2 regions of the Paracoccus mangrovi genome follow, and region 2 is predicted to be linked to the other one. Evidence: riboswitches for the same ligand, from Rfam matches in the RefSeq annotation. Region 2 holds a riboswitch; the other holds the start of a gene.
The links. A riboswitch is a leader RNA that binds a small molecule or an ion and turns the genes downstream of it on or off. The one in region 2 is predicted to bind thiamine pyrophosphate.

Region 1 (7,901 bases), 240 kb from region 2:
ATCGCGGCGGGGGCGCTGGTCTTCAAGATCGTGGCGCGCTGGACCGGTCAGAACAGCGAGCCCGGCGAATGACCGATCCCGCCCTGATCTGGAGCTATCTGACCCGCGAGCCGCTTTTGTGGCTGACCGCGACGCTGATCGCCTATTGGCTGGGCGCCAGCTTTTTCCAGCGCATGGGCCGGCAAAGCTGGGCCAATCCGGTGCTGGTTGCGGTGATCATTCTGGCCGTGCTGCTGTGGATCACCGGCACCAGCTATCAGACCTATTTCGAGGGCGCGAAATTCGTCCATTTCATGCTTGGACCGGCGACCGTCGCGCTGGGGATGCCGCTTTATGACAATCTGCGCCGGGTGCGACAGGCGGCGCTGCCGCTGATCGCCGCATTGCTGGCGGGGTCGGTGACGGCGGTGGTGTCGGTCCTGCTGATCGCGCGGGCATTCGGCCTGCCGCAGGTGATGATGGCAAGCATGGCGCCGAAATCGACCACGGCGCCGGTCGCGATCGGCATCGCCGAACGGCTGGGGGGCGAGCCGACCATCGCCGCCGTTCTGGTGCTGTTGACGGGGGTGTTCGGCGCCATCATCGCGACGCCCTTGCTGAACGCGCTTGGCATCCGGGACTGGCGGGCGCGGGGGTTTTCGCTGGGCGTGGCCGCGCATGGGATCGGCACCGCCCGCGCATTTCAGGTCAATGAAACCGCCGGCGCCTTTGCCGGCATCGGCATGGGGCTGAACGCGGTGCTGACCGCGATCATCGCGCCGCTGATCCTGCATCTGTTCGGATAGGCGGCCCGCGCAGGCGGGCGGCGCAATGCACCGCCCGCCCCAACCGGCCCCGATCAGCCGTCCTGTAGGGCGGGCATGTAAAGATCGCCGCCCTCGCGATATTTGCGGGCCATATCGGCCATGCCCTGTTGGCGGGCATCGGCGCGGATCTCGTGCGATATCCGCATCGAACAGAATTTCGGCCCGCACATCGAACAGAAATGCGCCAGCTTATGCGCCTCTTTCGGCAGGGTCTGATCGTGAAAGGCCCGCGCCGTGTCGGGGTCCAGCGACAGGTTGAACTGATCCTCCCAGCGGAATTCGAACCGCGCGCGCGACAGCGCATCGTCGCGCAGCTGCGCGGCCGGGTGCCCCTTGGCCAGATCGGCGGCATGGGCGGCGATCTTGTAGGTGATGACCCCGGTTTTCACATCGTCGCGGTCGGGCAGGCCCAGATGCTCCTTGGGCGTGACATAGCACAGCATCGCTGTCCCGAACCAACCGATCATCGCCGCGCCGATGCCGCTGGTGATGTGGTCATAGCCCGGCGCGATATCGGTGGTCAGCGGCCCCAGCGTATAAAAGGGCGCCTCGGCGCAGATTTCCAGCTGCTTGTCCATGTTTTCGCGGATCTTGTGCATGGGCACATGACCCGGTCCCTCGATCATCACCTGGCAATCGTGATCCCATGCGATCCGGGTCAGTTCGCCCAGGGTTTCCAGCTCGGCGAATTGCGCCGCGTCATTGGCATCGGCGATCGAGCCGGGGCGCAGCCCGTCGCCCAGGCTGAAGGACACGTCATAGGCGCGCATGATTTCGCAGATCTCGGGGAAATGTTCGTAAAGAAAGCTTTCGCGGTGATGGTGCAGGCACCATTTCGCCATGATCGAGCCGCCGCGCGACACGATCCCCGTCACCCGGTCCACGGTCAGCGGGATGTGGTGCAACCGCAGCCCGGCATGGATGGTGAAATAATCGACGCCCTGTTCGGCCTGTTCGATCAGCGTGTCGCGAAACACCTGCCAGGACAGGTCCTCGGCGATGCCGCCGACCTTTTCCAGCGCCTGATACAGCGGCACGGTGCCGATGGGGACCGGCGAATTGCGGATGATCCATTCGCGGATATTGTGGATATTGCGCCCGGTGGACAGGTCCATCACCGTGTCGGCGCCCCAGCGGATCGCCCAGACCATCTTTTCCACTTCTTCGGCCATGGACGAGGTGACGGCGGAATTGCCGATATTGGCGTTGATCTTGACCAGAAAATTGCGGCCGATGATCATCGGCTCGGCCTCGGGGTGGTTGATGTTGGCGGGGATGATGGCGCGGCCGCGCGCCACCTCGTCGCGGACGAATTCGGGGGTGACATGGGCCGGGATCGCGGCGCCGAAACTGTCGCCGTCCCGGCGTGGCGCGGTCTCGGCGGCCTGTTGGCGGGCCAGATTTTCACGGATGGCGATGAATTCCATTTCCGGGGTGACGATGCCGGCGCGGGCATAGGCCAGCTGGGTCACCGCGCGGCCGTCCCGGGCGCGCCGCGGCCGGTGGCAGGTGGTGAATTCCGGGGTCAGCCGGTCGTCGGCGGCAAAGCCGTTATCCTCGGGGCGGACCTCGCGCCCGGCATAGCTTTCGGTATCGCCGCGCGCCGCGACCCAGCTTTCGCGCAGGCGCGGCAGGCCGCGTTCGATGGCAATCGCCGCCCCCGGATCGGTATAGGGCCCCGAGGCGTCATAGACCCGCAGGGGCGGCTCGCCCGCGCTGGGATGCAGGGCGATTTCGCGCATCGGCACGCGGATATCGGGATGGATCACCCCCGCAACATGCACCTTGGCCGAGGCCGGCAGCGCGCCGGTGGTCACGGTCAGAACCGGCTGGGCCGGGGGTGTCGGATTGGTCGGGGCGGGGATCGTCGTCGTCGGATCGGATGTCATGTCAGGCTCCTGGCTTTGCAAGCGTTGGAGACCCAGCACTGACGGGAAAGGAGAATACCCCGAAGGCATGGCCGCAACCGGCCCGCCGCATGGGCATCCGCACCGTCCCTACGCCAGTATGAACTGGATCAGGTTCATCGGGTCCCCTGCGCTGCCTGACGGCCCAGCAGAATCTCAGCCCCTTGTCGGGACACCCCTGGTGAAATGCCAGAATGCAAAGCCGCGCCCCGGCTGTCAATCGCCCCTGTCGCGGCGGGGTGGCGCATCCAGCGGATAGGCCGCCCCCCAGATGCGCGGGCAGTCGCGCGCCAGCATCCGGCGTTCCGCCAGTTCCAGCCGGCGCAGCATCCGCGCCACATCGCCGCCGGTTTCGCGGTCCAGCCGCCGCCACAGCCGCAGCGCGGAACCCGCACTCCAGGGCAGGGCCGCCCCGGCCAGCCAGCGGCGCAGTTCCGCCGGCAGCCGGTCATAGCGATCCATCGGCCGGCCCCTGCCGCGCCGCGCCAGCGTGCTTGCCAGATTGCCCGACATCGGCAGGGATCAGGCCGTGCGGCGCTGGCCCCATTGCGGGAACGGATCGGGCAGCGCTTTCCAGTCCGAGGGACGGAAATCCTGCGTGTCGACCAGCGCCGCGTCCAGCCGTTCGGTGATGGCGGCCCAATCCATGCCGCTGCCGATAAAGACCAGCTCCTGACGCCGGTCGCCCCAGGGCTCGGACCAGTTGCGTTTCATTTCCGCAAGCGCGTCGGGATGCTCGGGCCAGCGTTCGCGGGGCACCGACGCCCACCAACCGCCCAGCGGCACCACCGTCGAGATCGCGCCCGCAAGGCTGAACTCGGCCGCCCAGTTGGGGCGGCTGGCGATCCAGAAATGCCCCTTGGCCCGGATCACGCCCGGCAGATCGCCGTTCAGCACCGCATGGATGCGTTGCGGATGAAACGGCCGCCGCGCGCGATAGACGAATGAGGTGATGCCATATTCCTCGGTCTCGGGGATGTGGTCGGCGAAACCGTAAAGCTCTTTGGCCCACATCGGGTTCAGATGCGCGCGGTCGAAATCGAACAGCCCGGTGTCGAATATCTCATTGGCTGGCACGCGCGAAAAGTCGGTCTCGATCAGCCGGGCCTCGGGGTTGAGCGCGCGCACGATCTTGCGCGCCTGATCCAGCCGTTCGGGGCCGGCCTCGGTGATCTTGTTCAAGACCACGACATCGGCAAATTCGATCTGATCGGTCAACAGGTTGACCAGCGTGCGGTCGTCCCCCTCGCCCATGCTTTCGCCACGGTCGGCGATGAAATCATGGCTGGAAAAGTCGCGGGTCAGGTTCACCGCATCGACCACCGTCACCATGGTGTCGAGCCGGGCGATATCGGCCAGGCTGTCGCCATTCTCGTCGCGGAATTCAAAGGTCGCGGCAACGGGCATCGGCTCGGCAATGCCGGTCCCCTCGATCAGCAGATAGTCAAAGCGCCCCTCTTCGGCCAGCTTGCGCACCCCTTGCAACAGGTCGTCGCGCAACGTGCAGCAGATGCAGCCATTGCTCATTTCGACCAGCTTTTCCTCGGCCCGGTTCAGCTCGGCCCCGTCGCGGACCAGATCGGCGTCGATATTCACCTCTGACATGTCATTGACGATGACCGCGACACGGCGCCCTTCGCGATTGTTCAGCACATGGTTCAGAAGCGTGGTCTTGCCGGCGCCAAGAAAGCCGGAAAGCACGGTGACGGGAAGGCGCTTGTCCTGCGCGGGGGGACTGGCGTCGGGCATGGGGTCCTCGGTATATGTTATGTTATTACATTTCTATTATCCCGGTGACGCCCGCTGTGCAATGCCCGACCGGGATCAAAGTCCCGAATCAACGCTTGGTGAAATCCCGGCGCGCGGGACTATGCGGACGGGGGCGCCGCCGCTATCGTGGTGGCGGATCGCGCCCGAAAGCCGGGCAGAGCCGGCCATATCTTGATCGGGACATTCGCCATGACGGCCCAGCGGGCCCCGCAGCCACAGGATGCCAGCCACGCGGCCATGTCGCCGCGCCTTCTGTTCGTCGAGGATGACCGCAAGCTCAGCAGCTTTCTCAGCCGCTATTTCACCGAACAGGGTTACACGGTTCAGACCGCCCATGACGGTGCCGAAATGCGCGCCGCGCTGGCGGGGAGGCGCTTTGACATGGTGGTTCTGGACGTCAACCTGCCCGGGCGCGAGGATGGCTATGCGCTGGCCCGCGAATTGCGGGGGGATGACGGCATGGGCATCCTGTTCCTGTCCGCCCGGCAAGAGGCGCTGGACCGCATTGTCGGGCTGGAAATCGGAGCGGATGATTTCATGGTCAAACCCTTTGAACCGCGCGAATTGCTGGCCCGCATCCGCGCCATCCTGCGCCGCATCCCGGCACCCGCCGGCACAAGGCCCGCCGACCCCGGCGCCGACGCCACAGGGCCGACCCCGCCGCGTGCCGGGCGGCTGCGTTTTGGCGAATGGCAGCTGGATCTGGCGACGCGGCAATTGCACGACGCCCAGAACCGCATCCGCAGCCTGACGACACAGGAATTCAACCTGCTCAGCGTGCTGGCACAACGGCCGGGACGCATCCTCAGCCGCGATCAGCTGATGGATCTGACGGTCAACCGGACATGGTCGCCCTATGACCGTTCGGTCGATGTGATGATCGGCAAGATCCGCCGCAAGATCGGCGACATGGGCCCCGAATATCACCGCATCCGCACCATCCGGGGCATCGGCTACATGTTTTCGCCCGACCCCTGATCAAGTCCCGGATCGGGGGCCTCATCGCCCCCCAGACAAGGCAGATCCAGCACCGCCCGCGCGCCGCGCGCGCCATCGCCACCCATCGCGTCACCGCCACCGGCATTGCCGATACGGAACCGGCCACCATGGCGCAGGGCCATCTGCTGGATCATCGGCAGGCCCAGCCCGGTGCCCTCGGGCTTGGTGGTGAATAGCGGCTCAAGCGCGCGTTCCAGCCCCTCGGGGGTCAGGCCGGGACCGTCATCCACGACCTCAAGCCGGGCATAGGGACCACCGCGCCAGACCCGCGAAAGCCGGATCGCGACCCGGCCCCGCCCGCCGGTCGCATCGCGGGCATTGATCAACAGGTTCAGCAACGCGGTTTCCACCTGACGCGGATCGGCGGGCACCAGCAAGGGCGCGGCCGGCAGGTCCAGATCCAGCGCCATGCCCTGGCACAGCGTCCGCGTCAGCATCGCCGCCACATTGCCCACCACCGCGCCAAGGTCGATCACCGCGCCGGGCGGCCCTTCGCCGCGCGCGAACCCCATCAGCCGCGCCACCAGATCCGCGGCGGTCAGCGCCGCCTCGCGCGCATCCGTCGCATAGGGCTTGAGCACGTCGTGCGCATGCAACCCGTCATCGATCACCATCAGATTGGCCCCGATCACCGCCAGCATATTCTTGAAATCATGCGACAATCCCGCCGCAAGCTGTGATGCCGCCTCGATCTGGTGCAAAAGCGCAAGCTGGCGCTCGGCGCGGGCCTTGTCGCGGCGCAGCTGAGCCAGTTGGAAACAACGGTCCAGCGCCTGCACCAGCTCGTCCAGAAAGAACGGCTTGCGCAGATAATCATAGGCCCCGGCCTTGAGCGCCGCGACCGCGCTGTCGACCGAGGCATAGGCGGTCATGATGATCACGATCAGATCCGGGTGCCGCGCCCGCAGCCGGGCCGCAAGATCGGTCCCGTCCTCACCCCCAAGACGGATGTCGAGAAGCACCACCTCGACCGGGTCGCGCGCCAGCTGATCCAAGGCCCCGGCCCCGCTATGGACCAGCGTGCAATCCACCCCCGCAAGCCCCAGCGCCCGCGAGGTCGAGACCGCGAAATCCACATCGTCATCGACGATCAACAGCCGCCGCACCGTGGAATCGGGCGCGGCAGAAAGGTTCGGCACATCCATCATGGCGTTTGCGCGATGCTCAGCCGCATGGCGGTGCCCAGGGGGCCGGTGCGCGCGACCCAGGCATCGCCGCCATGCATCTGCGCCACCCGCCGCACCAGCGTCAGACCCAGCCCCACCCCCGAGGCCTTGGTCGTGACCAGCGGGTCAAAGACGCGGGCGCGCATCTCAGGCGGCAGGCCGGTGCCGTTATCGGCGACCTCGATGATGGTGAAGCCGGCATCGTGAAAGGCGCGCAGCTCGACATCGGGGCGGCGGCCGGGCGCGGCCTCGGCGGCATGGGCCGCGTTCTCGATCAGGTTGCGGATCGCGAATTGCAGCCGCGAGGGATCGCAGCGCAGCCGCATCCCCGACGGCACCTGCAAACGGACCAGCCCGCCCGAGGGATGTTCCGCGATGAGCGCCGCCAGCCATGCGCGCAGATCGACCGGCACGGTTTCATGCGCCCCCTGCCGCGCGAAATCCAACAGGATATCGATGATCCGGCTGCACCGGCCGATGCTGCGGCGGATGCGCAGCACGTCCTCTTCGGCATCGGCGCCAAGGCCGGGATTGCGGGACAATACCTCGACCGAGCTTGAGATCGTGCCAAGGGGGTTGCGCAATTCATGGCTGATCGTGGCGGCCACCTCGCCCACGGCGGCCAGGCGCTGGCGCACGGCCAGTTCGCGCTGCGCCGAACCCAGCTGGCGCAGCGCGCCCAGCAGATCCTCTTCGGTCAGGCGGCGGCGTTCATTGGCCATCACCGCCCATGACGCCAAAAGCGCCACCAGCGGCGCGGCGCCCAGAAACACCGCCGTGCCCAGCCCGGGATCGCCCAGCCGGCCCGCCATGTCCCGCAAGCCCAGCCACGCGCCCCCCAAAAGCGCCATCAGAACCCCGAACACCGTCGCAATCTGCCAGACCCGATGCCAAAGCCGGGGCGGCACCCGGGTCAGCTGAACCGGGCCGGCGGCGGGCGCGGGCGCATCATCGGACAGCGCCGGCGCCCGCTTGCAGTAATCGCGGCAATGCGGCTCAAGGCTGCAACAGAGCGAACAGATCGGGCGCTCGTAAAAGGTGCAATAGGCCATGTCGCGGGTTTCATAGCCATGGCTACAAATCGCACAGTCGCAGCGGCTGCGGCGGGTAAAGACATGCGGCACCCGCGCCAGATAGCCGGCGCCGCGCCGCCACATCCCGATCACACAGGACGCGCAAAGCGACAGCGCAAAAGCGATGGGCGCCGACCACGCCTGAAGGATCGGCCCGCCCAGCCCGGCATAAAGCATCAG
Region 2 (7,901 bases):
CATCCAGCAAACGGCCACAGACCGACAGATCCTCGGTGCAATAGGGAAAGACCTGAAAGCCGTCATCGCTGAGGATCCGGGCCGCTTCGATCAGCGCCACCACGTCGGGGCAAAGCGTGTCGTCGTCACGGATGACCTCAAGCTTGATCCAGGGCGTGCCGAACAGCTCACGCGCCATCTGGGCCGTGGTCACCGCCTCGCGCACGGAATGACAACCGGCGGTGTTGGGCAGGATGCGCACCGACAGGCTGTTGATCAGGTTGAAGAAATCCTGACCCGCCCCGCCTTCGCGGCGCAGCGATACGGTGGCGATGCCCGCATCCGAGGCGCGGAACGCCTCGGCCATGATCGCGGGTGAGGGGTATTGCGCCGTGCCCAGCATCAGCGGGCTTTCGACATGGGTTCCGTAAAAGACCGGCATCTCAACCCCCCTGCATGGGCGCCACGACCTCAAGCGCGTCGCCATCCTTTAGCGTGGTGGCGGCGCGTGTGGCGGCGGGCAGGAAATTGCCGTTCAGCGCGGTGGCGACCTTGGCCGTGCCCAGCCCGATCTCGCTCAGGACGTCCTGCACGCTGGGGCCGGTCAGCTCGCGCGCCGCGCCGTTAAGGGTGATCTTCATCCATGAACTCCGGTTTCTGGCCCGTTTGCAGATAGTCGGCGGTCATCCGGGCCACGGCGGGGGCCAGAAGATAGCCGTGGCGGTAAAGACCGTTGGCGTAAAGCGTGTTCCCGCGCCGGCGCAGGCGTGGCAGATTGTCGGGAAAAGCCGGCCGCGCGTCGGATCCAAGTTCCAGAATCTCGGCCTCGGCAAAGCCGGGATGCAGGGCATAGGCGGCGTTCAGCATTTCGACGGCGGAACGCACGGTGACCCGGTACTTGCCCCCGGTTTCCAACATCGTGGCCCCGATCATGTAGATACCCTCACCACGAGGCACAATATATAGCGGTATCCGCGGATGCAGCATCCGCACGGTGCGGGTCAGGTTCACCTCGGGACAGCGCAGGACCAGCATTTCGCCGCGCACGCCGCGCAGATCCTTCAGCTCGTCGCGGGCGCCATAGCCGCGCGCGTCGATGGTCAGGCCGGTGGGCGTGCCCTCGGGTTCGATGACGATGTCCTGTTCGGCCAGCCGGTCGCGCAGCGTCTGCAACGCCGCGCGCGGGTTCAGATGCGCCTCGGTCTCAAAGAACAGCCCGCGCGGAAAGCGGCCCTGCAATTCGGGTTCGAGCGCGGCGATTTCGTCGCCGTCAAGGCTGCGATGGGTCTGGGTCATGCGGGCAAAGCGGTCCAGATCGGCGCGGTCGCGCGCCGGCGCCAGCACCAGCGTGCCGCGACGCGTGACCTCGGCGCCGTTTCCCTGCCACCAGTCGGCGGCGTCCTGACCCAGACGCAGGACGACGGGTTCGGCGCTTTCCGCCTCGCACCAAGGGGCCAGCATCCCGCCGGCCCGCCAGCTACAGGCATGGGCGCCGGGCTTGCCGGCCGGGTCGATGATGCGTGGCCGGAACCCGCGCGCCACCAGTTCGGTCGCAATGCTCAGGCCCATGACGCCTGCACCAAGGATAGTTGCTTGGGTCATTTCTGCCCCCATATTTTGTGGAAATGATGGACCGGCCCATGGCCCAGCCCGACCGACAGGTCATCTGCGGCGGCAATCGCCCCTTGCAGCCAGTCATGGGCGCGTGTCGTGGCCTGCGCCACGGTCAGGCCGGCGGCCAGCCCCGCCGCGATGGCCGATGACAGCGAACAGCCGGTGCCATGGGTGTTGCGGGTGTGCTGGCGCCGCGCGCTCAGCGTCAGGCGCTCTGGCCCGACCAGATGATCGGTGCAGACCGAATCCGCACCATGGCCGTCCTTCATCAGAACGTAATCCGGGCCAAGCGCGCACAGATCCAGCCCCTGCCGGATCATGTCGCCGGGTTCGGCAGGCGCGCGGTTCAAAAGCCGCGCCGCCTCGGGCAGGTTGGGCGTGAGGACGGTGGCCAGCGGCAGCAATTCGTCGCGCAGCGCGGCGACCGCGCCGTCATCAAGCAGCGCGTCGCCCGACTTGGCCACCATCACCGGATCCAGCACCACCGGGATCGGATTGGCCGAAAGCGCCGCCCGCAGCCGCTCGGCCACGGTTGTGATCACATCCGCGCCGCCGACCATCCCGATCTTGATCGCGCGCACGTCCAGATCGCCGAGAACCGCGTCGATCTGGGCCGCGACCATGGCCGGGCTGACCATTTCCACCGCCGCGACCGTGCGGGTGTTCTGGGCGGTGATTGCTGTGATCACAGAGGCGCCATAGACCCCCAGCGCGGAAAATGTCTTGAGATCGGCCTGAATGCCGGCCCCGCCGCCGCTGTCCGAGCCGGCGATGGTCAGGGCGATGGGATGGGACATGGCCGGCCTTTCACGTCGGACGGGCCAGCGGCATCGGGTGGGGGTGAGGGGTTGCGATCCGGTCGGACGGTCGCGACACTCTACCCTTCCCTACGCCGGTATGACCCGGATCAGGTTCGATGGGTCGGTGCCTGGCACCTCTCAGCCCCGTACGAGGCCCCCCAAGTGTATGAGTTCGTGGCGACAAGATTAGGCCGGTCGCCCCCGGCTTTCAAGAGCTAGAGATAATAGCTGCGGAACCAGTCCACATATTCGGCCACGCCCTTTTGCACCGGGGTCTGCGGGGCATAGCCGGTCAGGCGGCTGAGCAGTGCGGTATCGGCCCAGGTGGCGGGTACGTCGCCGGGCTGCATCGGCAGCATCTGTTTGATTGCGGGCTTGCCGGTCGCGGCCTCGATGGCGGCGATGAAATCCAACAGCTCGACCGGCGCGCCATTGCCGATATTGACCACCCGAAACGGTGCGACGGGGGACAGGCTGTCCTTGGGGCCCACGGGCGTATCGCCGGGTGCGGCATCCATCAACAGCCGGATCGCGCGCACGAGGTCGGTCACATAGGTGAAATCGCGGCGCATGTCGCCGTGGTTGAACACCTTGATCGGCTGGCCGGCCATGATCGCGCTGGTGAACAGCCACGGCGCCATGTCGGGCCGCCCCCATGGGCCATAGACGGTAAAGAACCGAAACATCGTCACCGGCAGGTGGAACAGATGCGCATAGCTATGCGCCATCGCCTCGGTCGATTTCTTGGTCGCGGCGTAAAAGGACATCTGGGCATCGGCCTTGTCCGTTTCGCGATAGGGCATTTCGGTGTTCGCGCCATAGGCCGAGCTGGTCGAGGCCAGAAGCAGATGCCGGGGCGGATGGGCGCGCGCGGCCTCAAGCAATTCGAAGGTGCCGATCAGGTTCGATTCCAGATAGGCGCGCGGATTTTCGATCGAATAGCGCACGCCCGCCTGCGCGGCCAGATGCACCACGATGTCGGGTTTGTGGCTGGCGAAAAGCCCGGCCAGAACGCCCGCATCCTCGACCCGCGCACGGATGGGGGTAAAGCCTGGATGGGCGCGCAGCCGCGCCTCGCGCGCCTCTTTCAGCGCCGGATCGTAATAGGCGTCATGGGCATCAAGGCCGATCACCTCGGCGCCTTCGGCCAGCAGAAGTTCGCACAGATGATAGCCGATGAACCCGGCCGAGCCGGTGACCAGAACGCGCATCAGTCGACTCCGAACAGGTCGCGGGTAAAGACCTTGTCGGCCACATCCGCCAGCTCGGCCGTCTGGCGGTTGGTGATGATCAGATCGGCCTGTGCCTTGAAATCGGCAAGGTCGCGGACGACCGGGCTGTGAAAGAAATGATCCTCGGTCAGGACGGGTTCATAGACGATGCAGGGGATGCCCTTGGCCTTGATCCGTTTCATGATGCCCTGAATCGAGCTGTCGCGGAAATTGTCGGATCCGGCCTTCATCACCAGCCGATAGACGCCGACCAGCTTTGGCCGGCGGGCGATGATCTGATCGGCGATGAAATCCTTGCGGGTGCGGTTCGATTCCACCACCGCCGCGATCAGCTGCTGGGGCACCTGATCGTAATTCGCCAGCAATTGCTTGGTGTCCTTGGGCAGGCAATAGCCGCCATAGCCAAAGCTCGGGTTGTTGTAATGTTCGCCGATCCGGGGGTCGAGGCCGACACCGTCGATGATCTCGCGCGTGTTCAGCCCGCGCGCCACCGAATAGCTGTCGAGTTCGTTGAAATAGGCCACGCGCATGGCAAGATAAGTGTTGGAAAACAGCTTGATCGCCTCGGCCTCGACGGGGCCGGTGAACAGGATCGGCATATCCTTGCGGATCGCGCCCTCGGCCAACAGATCGGCCAGACGTTTCGCCGCCGGGCTGTGATCGCCGACCACGATGCGCGAGGGGTGAAGGTTGTCGTAAAGCGCGCGCCCCTCGCGCAGGAATTCCGGGGAAAACAGGATGCCGTCATAGCCGGTTTCGGCCCGCATCTGGGTGGTAAAGCCGACCGGGACGGTGGATTTCACCACGATGGTGGCCTCGGGCGCGTATTGGCGGGCCTGGTGGATGACGGCTTCGACGCTGGATGTGTCGAAATGATTGCTTCGCGCGTCGTAATTCGTGGGCGTCGCGATGATGACGAATTCGGCCCCGGTCAGCGCCTCGGCCGCGTCGGTGGTGGCCTTCAGGTCCAGCGGCTTTTCGGCCAGCCAGCGGGTGATTTCGGCATCCTCGATGGGCGAGCGGCGGTCATTGACCTGCGCGACGCGCTGGGCGCTGATGTCGAGGGCGCGGACCTGATTGTGCTGGGCCAGCAGAACGGCGATGGACATGCCGACATAGCCCAGGCCTGCAACTGCGATTGTCATGTGACACCTGCCGGTTCTTTACGGTTGCGCCCGGCTTAGCACGGCTTGCGCGGCGGCAGAAGAACCGAGCCGCGTTATTTCCAGCCGCTGGCCGCCTGCGGGATGGCCGCGTCCCGCACCTGTCGCAACAGGGCGATCATGCCCGCGACCTGATGCGCGGCGGTGGCGCGGCCCTTGTCGGCGGTGGCCAGATGCGCCTCGCCGGCCACGCCCGCAGGGTTCAGGTCCGCGGAAATCCAGCCATAGCTGAGCGGCCCGACGGGCGGGATCGCCGCATCCTCGGCCGAGGAACGGAAATCGCGCGCGGCCGCCATGTCCACGCAGTCGGGATGAAATTCCAGCATCAGCGAGGTTTCGACATCGCCGCCATGAATGCCAAAGCTGCGTTCCTGTGCGGAATACATGCCCACGGGCAGGCCAAAGCCCATCCATTGGCATTTCACGGCCAGCATTCCCGCCTGTACCCGCAATTCGCGCGACAGGATCGAAACAAGGTCCAGATTGCCGCCATGGCTGTTGACGATGACGATTTTCCGCACGCCCGCGCGCGCCACCGACAGCCCGATCTGGGTCCATGCCGCCAGCGCCGTGGGCGCGTCCAGCGTCAGCGTGCCGGCGGCCCAAAGATGTTCGGTCGACTTGCCGACCGCCTGCACCGGCAGGATGCGGATATCCAGATCGTCGGGACAGTTCCGGCGCAGCGTGGCAAGCATCCCCTCGGCGATCATGGTGTCGGTGCCGACGGGCAGATGCGGCCCGTGCTGTTCCACCGCCGCCGTGGGCAGGATGGCGATGGTGCGCGCGGGGTCGATCGCGGCATATTCCGGGGCGCGATATTCGGCCCAGTCCAGTCGGCGGGTCATGGCACATCCTTTCGCGGGACCGGTTTCCGCGCAAAGCCCGTCACAGCGGCGCCAGAAGCTTGTCCATCTTGCGCTCGACATGATCCAGATGCCGGTCGCGGGTTTCAGGGGTCGAGCTGTCCATCAGGTAATGCGCGGCGAATACGCTGCGCCGGTTCGGGGCGCAGAGATAGCCCACCCCGCGCAGCAGCGTGCGCTTGCCCGGCGCCCCGATCAGCGAGGTCAGCCAATAGCTGGCGCCGCAGGTCGTGAACACGCCCAGACGGGTGATCTGTTGCAGGGCGGGGCGGATGGTGACGTTGTCGGGATCGGGCATCAGAAAGGCGACATCGGGCAACATGACCCTGTCAAGCCACCCTTTCAGCATCGCCGGCGGCCCGTACCACCATGTCGGATAGACAAAGATCAGCGTGTCGCACCAGCGCAGCGCCTCGGCATCCCATGCCACCGGCTTGGCGTTGTGTTCGGGGTCGAGATAGTTTTCCAGCTCTTGCTGGGTCAGGATCGGCTGAAACCCTTCGGCATAAAGATCGCGCAGCCGCACCTCGGACCCGGCCTCGCGCAGCTTGGCGCAAACCACGTCGCGGACCGCCGAATTGAAGCTGCCCGGCGAAGGATGACAATAAATGACCAGCGCACGCATCAGCGGCGCATCCCGGCATAGTCATAGGCGCGGCTGTAATCCCAGTCCGGCCTGTCCCATGCGATCATCTTTCCGGGGTTCAGCAAGCCCTTGGGATCGGCCTGGCGTTTGAATTCCAACTGTCTGTCGTCCACCGTCTGACGCCCCCCTTCTTCCAAAGTATAGCGATGCGGGTTGAAGACCATGCAGCCCATATCCTCGTGAATGCGGATGATTTCGTCCAGTCGCGCCTCGGTCGTGTAATGCACCAGCGTCAGGCCGGCGGCGGTCATTACGCCATTTTCGCGCAAAAATTCAAGATGTTGTATCAATTCGTCGCCAAAACGGGCGCGGATCGCCGCCACCTTGTCCAGAAGATCGGGCCCGGCATAGCGCACTTGCAGATAGGTGATCGCGGGATCCACCTTGATCGCGCGCAGCGTGGTGTGGTTCCAGCCATATTCATAGGCCGGGCCGGGATCGCGCGGCCAGTCATTGGCGTCGCTGCGATAGATCAGCCGCGCCATGGGTTCCTGGGCCAGAAACGACAGAAAGCCGTCCATGGAATGGGGCGCGACCATCAATGCGACCACGCTGTCCTGATCGGTGACATATCCCCTGAACCGCTGGAAATATCGCGCGGCGGTCGGCGCCTCGCAGACGGTGGCCAGCTTGAGCAAAAGACCGTCCTGCAGGGCCAGATCCTGTGCCAGTCTGGCGGCGCGGGTGAAATCGGGCAGGCTCAGGAAAATATGAACCCAGTCATAGGCCGGGGCCAGCGGCATCTCGATTTCGGTCACCACGCCATTGGTGCCGTAAGCGTGGCTGACCCGGGCCAGATCGGCGCCGGTGAAATCCAGGATGCGCGGCTCGGCCTCCATGGTGGCGACGCGGATGCGCAGGATATTGCCGTAATCGCGCAGAAACCCCCAGCGGACCGAGCCGACCCCGCCCGAGCCGCCGCAGACAAAGCCGCCGATCGTCGCCGTCCCCGCCGTCGAGGGCATCATCCGCAACTCTTGCCGCGACTCCTCGCGGGTGATGCGGTCCAGCTCGCGGATGATGATGCCGGGCTGGGCGGTGACGCGTCCGGGGGCGATGCCGACCACCTCGGCCATGTTCTGCATATGCAGGATGCAGCCCCCGGCCAGCGGCATGGCCTGACCGTAATTCCCGGTCCCCGAACCGCGCACGGTCACCGGCACGTCATGGGCGTGACAGGCGCGCAGGATCTGGATCACCTCGTCCTGATTGCGGGGCATGGCGACGAAATCGGCGCTGACATGTTCCAGCCGGTCCTTGAGCACCGGCGAGTACCAAAAGAAATCCCGGCTTTTCGCCCGAACGGCGGCGGGGTTGTCGTCGATCTCAAGGTGTTTCAGCGCGGTTTTGGCGGCGGCGATGTCCATGGTCACCTCATCAGGTGGTCGAGTTCGGCGTAATCGGGCAGGCTGCGGTCGATCTGGCGACCCGCGCGCAGCACGATCCGGTCGGATTGCGGCCGGGCGAAAAGCTCGGTCCAGTCGCGCGCCCGGCAGATGACCAGATCGGCCGGCGCACCGGGAACAAGGCCGGGTGCGTCAAAGCCGCAGGCCCGCGCCGGACTGGTCAGAAAGGCATTGGTCCAGTCGGTCCGGGAATGGTCC

Region 1: it holds a riboswitch for thiamine pyrophosphate, as region 2 does, so the genes downstream of both, thiC (phosphomethylpyrimidine synthase ThiC) here and thiD (bifunctional hydroxymethylpyrimidine kinase/phosphomethylpyrimidine kinase) in region 2, are expected to answer to the same signal.

The regions. Positions count from the first base shown of each region.
Region 1 is NZ_JBHRXJ010000003.1:269,647-277,547, reverse strand. Features, by position in the region: gene ACFOMH_RS05990 (CidA/LrgA family protein) at 1-72, shown strand, start outside; gene ACFOMH_RS05985 (LrgB family protein) at 69-785, shown strand; gene thiC (phosphomethylpyrimidine synthase ThiC) at 839-2,695, opposite strand; TPP riboswitch at 2,783-2,903, opposite strand; gene ACFOMH_RS05975 (DUF6525 family protein) at 2,930-3,226, opposite strand; gene ACFOMH_RS05970 (GTP-binding protein) at 3,236-4,462, opposite strand; gene ACFOMH_RS05965 (response regulator) at 4,673-5,461, shown strand; gene ACFOMH_RS05960 (sensor histidine kinase) at 5,437-6,621, opposite strand; gene ACFOMH_RS05955 (ATP-binding protein) at 6,627-7,901, opposite strand, start outside.
Region 2 is NZ_JBHRXJ010000003.1:30,721-38,621, reverse strand. Features, by position in the region: gene ACFOMH_RS04805 (thiazole synthase) at 1-421, opposite strand, end outside; gene thiS (sulfur carrier protein ThiS) at 423-620, opposite strand; gene ACFOMH_RS04795 (FAD-dependent oxidoreductase) at 604-1,581, opposite strand; gene thiD (bifunctional hydroxymethylpyrimidine kinase/phosphomethylpyrimidine kinase) at 1,578-2,390, opposite strand; TPP riboswitch at 2,461-2,564, opposite strand; gene ACFOMH_RS04785 (NAD-dependent epimerase/dehydratase family protein) at 2,609-3,607, opposite strand; gene ACFOMH_RS04780 (nucleotide sugar dehydrogenase) at 3,604-4,770, opposite strand; gene ACFOMH_RS04775 (creatininase family protein) at 4,845-5,633, opposite strand; gene ACFOMH_RS04770 (NAD(P)H-dependent oxidoreductase) at 5,674-6,276, opposite strand; gene ACFOMH_RS04765 (FAD-binding oxidoreductase) at 6,276-7,664, opposite strand; gene ACFOMH_RS04760 (cytosine deaminase) at 7,667-7,901, opposite strand, start outside.